2 regions of the Stenotrophomonas sp. YJH_SMC_12-1 genome follow, and region 2 is predicted to be linked to the other one. Evidence: riboswitches for the same ligand, from Rfam matches in the RefSeq annotation. Region 2 holds a riboswitch; the other holds the start of a gene.

Region 1 (4,406 bases), on a different contig from region 2:
TGACCATGCCGACCGGGCCGTTGTCACCCAGCTTGCCCGGCAGGAACGGGGCCAGGTGTTCCTTGACCGCGCACGGGCCGACGCCCGGGCCGCCGCCGCCGTGCGGGATGCAGAAGGTCTTGTGCAGGTTCAGGTGCGAAACGTCCGAACCCCACTTGCCGGGCTTGGCCACGCCGACCAGGGCGTTCATGTTGGCGCCGTCGGTGTACACCTGGCCGCCGTGCTGGTGGATGATCTCGCAGATCTCGACCACCTCTTCCTCGAACACGCCGTGCGTGGACGGGTAGGTCATCATGATCGCGGCCAGGCGGTCGCTGTACTTCTCGGCGTTGAGGCGGATGTCTTCCACATCGACGTTGCCGTTGGCATCGGTCTTGGTGACCACCACCTTCATGCCGCACATCTGCGCCGAGGCCGGGTTGGTGCCGTGCGCCGAATCCGGGATCAGGCAGATGTCGCGGTGGCCTTCGCCGCGCGAGCGGTGGTATGCCCGGATCGCCAGCAGGCCGGCGTACTCGCCCTGTGCGCCGGAGTTCGGCTGCAGGCTGACCGCGTCGTAGCCGGTGCATTCGACCAGCATCGCTTCCAGCGAGTCGATCAGTTCCTTGTAGCCCAGTGCCTGGTCGGCCGGCACCAGCGGATGGATCTGCGAGAACTCCGGCCAGGTCACCGGGATCATCTCGGCGGTGGCGTTGAGCTTCATCGTGCACGAGCCCAGCGGGATCATCGTGCGGTCCATCGCCAGGTCCTTGTCGGCCAGCGAACGCAGGTAGCGCAGCAGTTCGTGCTCGCTGTGGTGGGTGTTGAACACCGGATGGGTCAGGAACGCGGACTGGCGCAGCAGGCCGGCCGGCAGCGCATCGGCGGTGCTGGCATCCAGCGCCTCGACGTCGGCCTGCGCGCCGAACACGGCGGCCAGCGCGACCACGTCGGCACGGGTGGCGGTCTCGTCCAGGCTGATGCCGACCGAGTCGCTGTCGATCGCGCGCAGGTTGTAACCGGCGGCACGGGCGCTGGCGTGGATCTCATCGGCATGCACGCCGGTGACATGCAGGGTGTCGAAGAAGTCGCCACCGACCTGCACGCCGGCATTGCGCAGCGCTGCGGCCAGGATCGAGGCCAGTCGATGGGTGCGGCGGGCAATGCGGGTCAGGCCTTCCGGGCCGTGGTAAACGGCGTACATCGAGGCCATCACCGCCAGCAGCACCTGCGCGGTACAGATGTTGGAGGTGGCCTTCTCGCGGCGGATGTGCTGTTCGCGGGTCTGCAGGGTCAGGCGGTAGGCCGGGTTGCCCTGGGCATCGATCGAAACGCCGATCAGGCGGCCCGGCATCGAGCGCTTGTAGGCGTCACGGCAGGCCATGAAGGCGGCGTGCGGGCCACCGAAGCCGAACGGCACGCCGAAACGCTGGCTGTTGCCGACAACGATGTCCGCGCCCCATTCGCCCGGGGCAGCCAGCAGGGTCAGGGCCAGCAGGTCGGTGGCCACGGCCACCAGGCCGCCGCGTGCGTGCACGGCATCGACCAGCGCCTTGTAGTCGCCGACCTGGCCAAAGGTGTCCGGATACTGCAGCAGCAGGCCGAAGGCTTCTGCTTCCAGCGCTTCGGCCGGGGCGCCGACGCGCAGCACGATGCCCATGGGCTCGGCGCGGGTACGCAGCAGTTCCAGGGTCTGCGGGTGCACGGCGTCGTGCACGAAGAAGGTGTCCGACTTCGACTTGGCCGAACGCTTGGCCAGGGTCATCGCTTCGGCGGCGGCGGTGGCTTCGTCCAGCAGCGAGGCGTTGGCGATTTCCATGCCGGTCAGGTCGGCGCACAGGGTCTGGAAGTTGATCAGCGCTTCCATGCGGCCCTGCGAGATTTCCGCCTGGTACGGGGTGTAGGCGGTGTACCACGCCGGGTTTTCCAGGATGTTGCGCAGGATCACGTTCGGCGTGTGGGTACCGTAGTAACCCTGGCCGATGAAGCTGCGCAGCACGGTGTTCTTGTCGGCGATCGCACGGATCTTCGCCAGTGCCTGCACTTCGGTCATCGACTCCGGCAGTGCCAGCGGTGCCGGCGACTTGATCTTGGCCGGCACGATGGCGTCGGTCATCGCATCCAGCGACGCGTGGCCGACGACGTCGAGCATCTGCGCGATCTCGGCGTCGTTGGGGCCGATGTGGCGCTCGACGAACGCGTTGTGGTGCTCGAGCTCACGCAGGGAAGGGGTGTTCTGGGACATGGCGAAGGATCCGTCAGGAAAGGGCACACGCACGGGCACAAGCCGCCGGTCGGCGGTCTGCGGGGCGCCCCTCTGTCCTTTTGCCTGAGAGTTTAAAAGCGCGGCGGACCGCAGCTTCGTGCCCCTTCGGCGCCGGATCGAACCGGTCTCTCCAGAGTTGTGTTACGGGTGGTATCGGGCCTGAGCGATTACGGGCGTTGCGCCTTCGGCAGCGGTGTTCCGCTTCTCCCACCGTGTTGCCCGCCGATTATAGCCCGTTGCGGGCGCGGCGGCCGCCTTCGGTCCTGGAGGCCGCGCCTGAATGGCCGATGGCCCGTCCGTGCGTTTTGTGCACTGCTGCATGGCATCAGGTGCAATCCCCACCTATGATGGGCGGATACCCGAATTCATCTGGCGCCGTCCCTGCTGCAGGGGACCGGCGCCCGCCGTGCGTGCCGCGCATGGCCCTGCCGGACGCCTTTCCCATGACCGCCGCTGTTGCTCCCTCCACCCGCCGCATGGCCCTGCTGCTCGCCGGCCTGGCCATGTTCGGTCCGTTCTCGATCGACACCATCTTCCCGGCGTTCCCGCAGCTGGCCCAGCGCCTGGCGGTGGACGAGGTGGCGGTGCAGCAGACCATCAGCGTGTATCTGCTGTTCTACGGCCTGATGAGCCTTGCGCACGGCCCGCTGTCCGATGCCTGGGGCCGCAAGCGGGTGATCCTCGGTGGCCTGGTGGTGTTCGTCGGCGCTTCGGTCGGCTGCGCGCTGTCCACCGACCTGACCACGCTGCTGGCGTTCCGTGCGCTGCAGGGCCTGTCAGCAGGCGTCGGCATGATCGTCGGCCGCGCGGTGATCCGCGACCTGTACCACGGACACGACGCGCAGCGTCTGATGAGCCAGGTATCGATGCTGTTCGGCATCGCTCCGGCCATCGCACCGATCATTGGCGGCTGGATCCTGCTCAGTGGCGCCGGCTGGCCACTGATTTTCTGGTTCCTGGTGGTGTTTGCGCTGCTCCTGCTGGCGGCCACTGCACGCTACCTGCCGGAAACCCATCCGGTGGAGGCACGGGTGCCGTTGTCGCCGCGCGTGCTGCTGCGTGATTACGTGCGCATCGGTTTCAACCCGCGGTTTCTGCGCCTGGCGCTGGCCGGCAGCATCGGTTTCGGCGGCATTTTCCTGTACATCTCCTCGGCGCCGGTGTTCGTGATGCAGCACCTGCATCTGGGCGAGGGTGGTTTTGCCTGGCTGTTCATCCCCACCATCGGCGGCATGACCACCGGCTCGTTCCTGTCCGGGCGCATGGCCGGGCACACCACGCCCACCCGCCAGGTGTCCATTGGTTTCGGCCTGTGTGCGCTGTCGGTGCTGCTGAATGTCGGCTACGTGGCGCTGTCGCCACAGTTCGTGCTGCCATGGGCGGTACTGCCGATCTTCCTGGGCGGCATGGGCATGGCATTGATCTTCCCGATCCTGGCGCTGGCGGTGCTGGACATGTACCCGCACCAGCGCGGCCTGGCCTCGTCGCTGCAGGCCTTCGTGCAGCTGATGATCAGCACGGTGGTGGCCGGCGTGGTGTCGCCGCTGCTCAGTGCCAGCCCGCTGCACCTGGCGCTGGGGCAGGCCGCGTTCTTCGCCGCCGGCTTCGTGTTCTGGTACTGGGAACACCAGCGTGAACGCGCGGCACAGGCGGCCTGCACGGGCCATTGAGCAGCGCGCAGGGGTAGGGCCGGCCGCTTTGCCCGCAACGCTTGCGAAGAGGAACGACCGGACTAGGCTGGGCACTCCAGCCAGCCGGTGCGTGGATGCACGACAGCCAGCCAATCCGATGTCGTTGCATGAGGTTCCCCATGGCTGCGCAGCAGACCTACCGCCTGTTCGAGGTGGCGCTGAAGGAGCGCCGCGTTCTTTCCCCTTCCCTTGACCGCATGGTGTTCACCGGTGCCGACGTGGCGCGGATGAAGACCGAAGGCCCTGACCAGCGCATCAAGGTGTTCTTCCCCTTGCCCGGCCAGGAGGTGCCGCAGGTCCCCAGCGGTGAAGACTGGTACCCACGCTACCGGGCCCTGCCGGACGACAAGCGCCCGCCGATGCGTACCTACACCATCCGCCAGTTGCGCGCCGAGCAGGGCGAGGTCGACGTCGATTTCGTCATCCATGGCGAAACCGGCCCCGCCTCGCGCTGGGCCATGCACGCCCGC
Region 2 (4,406 bases):
AATCGGCCCTGCGGCGCTTGGTTTCCGATCTCTACACCGCGCGTTCCCTGCTCAACCCCGAGCAGCTGGACGAGGCCCGGCAGGAACTGGATCGCGTGCTGGAACGCTGGGCCGACATCCATGAGGGCCTGCTACTGGATGTGGAAGTGCATGGCAAATGAGCGACGTTGCGTGGTTGCCGCCGCGTGGGCAGGGCCGGCGCGCATCTCGCTGAACCGCGTCCCCAGTTGCGGATGAAACATTTTGCACTGCGCAAAAGCTGTGCTATCAATACAACCCATGAACGCAGCCGCCACCCGCTTTTACTGGTATTACTTTCCGAAGCCATTGGCGGAGGAAGGACTGCGCTCACCCTGAAGAAAGCTTCAGACGCATTCCCGAAAGCCGCCAGCGAACCTGGCGGCTTTTTTCATGCCGCCACGCTGGGGACCCCCAACGTTCCGGAGACCTCCCCCAATGCCCCCGCACACCGACGACCTGCGTATCCGCACCATCGAACCGCTGACACCGCCTGCCCAGCTGCTGGCGATGCTGCCGTGTGACGATGAAGCCTCCGACACCGTCAGCGCCTCGCGCGCGGCCCTGCACCAGATCCTGCATGGCCGTGACGACCGCCTGGCGGTGGTGGTTGGCCCATGCTCGATCCACGACCCGAAGGCCGCCATCGAGTACGCCCAGCGCCTGAAGCCGCTGCGTGACGCGCTGGCCGGGGAACTTGAAATCGTGATGCGCGTGTACTTCGAGAAGCCGCGCACCACGGTGGGCTGGAAGGGCCTGATCAACGACCCGGACCTGGATGGCAGCTTCAGGATCGACAAGGGCCTGCGCATTGCCCGTGGCCTGCTGCGCGACATCAACAAGCTCGGCCTGCCGGCCGGTGTCGAGTTCCTCGACGTGATCTCGCCGCAGTACATCGCCGATCTGGTGGCCTGGGGCGCCATTGGTGCGCGCACCACCGAAAGCCAGGTGCACCGCGAACTGGCCTCGGGGCTGTCGTGCCCGGTCGGCTTCAAGAACGGCACCGATGGCAACGTGAAGATCGCCGCCGACGCGGTGGGTGCGGCCTCCAATCCGCATCACTTCCTGTCGGTCACCAAGCAGGGCGGCACCGCCATCGTGTCGACCACTGGCAACCCGGATTGCCATGTGATCCTGCGCGGCGGCAAGCAGCCGAACTACGATGCAGGCAGTGTCGCCGAGGCCTGCCAGGCGCTGGCCAAGGCCAAGCTGCCGACTCGTCTGATGATCGACGCCAGCCATGCCAACAGCCTGAAGAATCCGGACAACCAGCCGAAGGTGATCGAGGACATCGCCGTTCAGTTGGAAGACGGTGAACAGCGCATCGTCGGTGTGATGATCGAGAGCCATCTGGTCGGTGGTCGCCAGGAACTGGTGGAAGGCCAACCGCTGGTCTACGGGCAGAGCATCACCGATGGCTGCATCGACTGGGACACCACCGTGACGGTGCTGGAGCGACTGGCCGCGGCCGTGCGCGCCCGTCGCGACGTGAAGGTGTCCGAAGCCGCTTGAGTGCGGCACGTGTGTGGATGGCGGCCAGCGCCTGCGGGGGTGCGGCCGCGATCAGGGCCGGTCGGAGTTGGAGACCGGCCCATCTGCACCGGCGATGCGCCTGGCGCTGCGCATGAGCGACAGCGCCAGGTACATCGCCGGGGTGGTGCGGATTCCGCCGCGCGAACCTCAATGCACTTCGTCGTGGTACACGAACTTCGGCATTTCCCAGCGGTAGTGGATCGCCAGCAGGCGTAGCGCGAAGCCGCCGCCGAGGCAGCACAGGATCGCGGTGGCGTCGGCCACGCCCCAGTGCAGCAGCAACAGGTAGGCCGCGCCGGTCAGCAGCGCGATGATCGCGTACAGCTCCTTCTGGAAGATCAGCGGCACCTCGTTGCAGAGGATGTCGCGCAGCACGCCGCCGAACGCGCCGGTCAACATGCCGGCGATCAGCACGATCGGCATCGCATGGCCGGCTTCGCGCGCAATCGAGCAGCCGATCAGGGTGAAGGCGATCAGGCCCAGGCCATCGAGCACCAGGAAGGTGCGGCGGAAGTGGTGCATCCAGCGCGCCACCCAAGTGGCGATCAGCGCCGCGCATACGGTGAAGCCCAGGTACTCCGGATGCTTCACCCAGCCCAGCGGGTAGTGGCCGAGCAGGATGTCGCGCAGTGATCCACCACCGAGGGCGGTGACGCAGGCGATCATGACCACGCCGAACAGGTCCATGCGGCGGCGGCCGGCGGCCAGCGCGCCGGTCATGGCTTCGGCGGAAATGGCGATCAGGTAGATGATGGACAGCAGCATTGGGCAGGCTCCGGGCGCGGTGGGGCCGGCCATGCGCGACTACCGCCACTGCCTGCGCAATGACGGGATGACGATGACCGGTGCCGCTCCCGCTGTCCTTTTGCCTGAGAGTTCAGCGGCATGGGCCGCGTGCCCCTTCGGCGGATCGTCCCGGGCATGCCCGGTGACCTCTCTCCAGCTCGGCGAGTCGAATGCATGGTTGGTGGGATTCCAGCCCACCGGCCTGAGCGATCATGGGAGCCTGCGCCTTCGGCGGGCGCCAGCGCGGCGCCTCTCTCCTGCATTCGGGCGCCAGTATATCCGCTGCAGTGCAGCACGGCATAATCCGGGCATGGCCCCGTCCCTCCGCCCGTGGTTCCTGTACCTGCTCGAATGTCGCGATGGCAGCTATTACGCCGGCATCAGCACCGACGTGGACGCGCGTTTTGCCGCCCACCAGGCCGGCAAGGGCGCGCGCTACACCCGGGCCCGGCCGCCGCTGCGCGTGCTGGCCGTGCGCGAGTACCCGGACCGGGCCGCCGCCTCGCGGGCCGAATGGCAGCTCAAGCAGCAGCCGCGGGAACGCAAGCTGGCCTGGCTGCAGGCGGTGGATGCTGGGTCCCTGTAGATCCATGGCATACATGGATGCCTCTGTGCCGCCATGCGATGATCGCCCAGCCCTCAGCGCTGGAGACCCGGATGTCCACCGTCGCCCTGTTGTTCGCTCTCTCCGCGTCAACCAGTCCCGCTGCCGACCCGGCCACCCTCGCGGCCATCGAAGCCACCTGCCATGACTACGTCGACGGCCAGCTGGAGGCCGACCCGCAGCGCGTCGCCCGCTCCCTGCACCCGGACCTGGCCAAGCGCGCGGTCCTCGGCGATACGCCCGACGAGCGGCTGGGCCTGCGCCGCATGTCGAAGGAAGAACTGGTCGCGCTGACGAAGCAGGGCGCGTTGAAGACCCCGAAGGATCAATGGGACCGCCGCTGCACGGTGCTGGACGTGACCGGCAATGCCGCCTCGGTGCGATTGGAAACGCCGTGGTTCGTCGATTACTTCCACATGGGGCGCTTCGACCAGCGCTGGGTCATCGTCAACGCGTTGTGGTACCCGAAACCGAAGGCGAAGTGAGCACGATGCGTGCCGCCGGTAAGGCATGGGTCTCCGTCGTCGTACTGGCCGCCGGCATCGCACTGCTGCCTGGCCTGCTGTACCTGCTCGGGCTTGCCCTGGTGGGCGGTTGGCCGAAGCCAGCAGACCGTGCGCCCAGTGGTGTGGCTGCGTGCAGCAGTGAACCGCGAACAGGATTTCAGCCGATGAATCCCTGGAGTTTCGCCGCGCAGTTCTTCGACGACGACGCGATGAAGAAGAAGGTGCCAGAGGTGGAACGGGAGGCGTTCTGGATTGCCCGCCGCCATCTTTGGCGGCAGCCACGGCACGACATGCTGCGCTGGCATCTGAGCAGCACGGCACTGACGATCTGGATTACCCGCAACTGGAGTGCCGCGCAGATTGCCGACACCGCAAGGAAGGAGGACTTCTGCCGCGCATGGTCGAAACGGCGGGTGCCCGGCGGCCCGATGAAGCGGTAGATCCACGCCATGCATGGATGATGTTGACGGAGTCAGAGCCCTTTCCTGCGGAGAGGGGACGGACCGCGCGGCAGCCGGCCAGCGGCCGGCACTACCGCCGGGGTCGCCGGTCTTCCTGGTCATCACCGAAGATGATGCGCGCGCTGCGCTGGTAGCTCCAGTACGCCACGGCCCAGTTCAGCAGCACTACGATGCGGTTGCGGAAGCCGATCAGGAAGAACACGTGCGCGGCCAGCCAGAACCACCAGGCCAGCACGCCCGACAGCTGCAGCCGCCCCAGGTGCACGATCGCGGCCATGCGACCGATGGTGGCCAGGTTGCCGTAGTCGGCGTACTTGAACGGGCCGGGCTCGGGCTTGCCGTGCAGGCGTGCGCGGATCACCTCGGCCACGTATTTGCCCATCTGCTTGGCAGCGGGTGCCACGCCGGGTACCGGCTTGCCGTCGGCCTGGCTCAGTGCGGCCAGGTCACCGGCCACGAACAGCTCCGGGTGATCGGGCAGGGTCAGGTCCGGTTGCA

Evidence for each region. Region 2 has a riboswitch for glycine ahead of AC5P8Y_RS11145 (trimeric intracellular cation channel family protein). Riboswitches for the same ligand answer to the same signal wherever they lie in the genome.
Region 1: it holds a riboswitch for glycine, as region 2 does, so the genes downstream of both, gcvP (aminomethyl-transferring glycine dehydrogenase) here and AC5P8Y_RS11145 (trimeric intracellular cation channel family protein) in region 2, are expected to answer to the same signal.

Annotation. Positions count from the first base shown of each region.
Region 1 covers NZ_JCAFUD010000001.1:540,051-544,456, reverse strand. The annotation lists gene gcvP (aminomethyl-transferring glycine dehydrogenase) at 1-2,224, opposite strand, end outside; glycine riboswitch at 2,287-2,389, opposite strand; gene AC5P8Y_RS02540 (multidrug effflux MFS transporter) at 2,689-3,915, shown strand; gene AC5P8Y_RS02535 (siderophore-interacting protein) at 4,056-4,406, shown strand, end outside.
Region 2 covers NZ_JCAFUD010000005.1:176,704-181,109, forward strand. The annotation lists gene AC5P8Y_RS11135 (hypothetical protein) at 1-161, shown strand, start outside; gene AC5P8Y_RS11140 (3-deoxy-7-phosphoheptulonate synthase) at 457-1,530, shown strand; gene AC5P8Y_RS11145 (trimeric intracellular cation channel family protein) at 1,699-2,316, opposite strand; glycine riboswitch at 2,399-2,504, opposite strand; glycine riboswitch at 2,518-2,607, opposite strand; gene AC5P8Y_RS11150 (GIY-YIG nuclease family protein) at 2,648-2,923, shown strand; gene AC5P8Y_RS11155 (nuclear transport factor 2 family protein) at 2,995-3,426, shown strand; gene AC5P8Y_RS11160 (hypothetical protein) at 3,432-3,887, shown strand; gene AC5P8Y_RS11165 (NAD(P)/FAD-dependent oxidoreductase) at 3,979-4,406, opposite strand, start outside.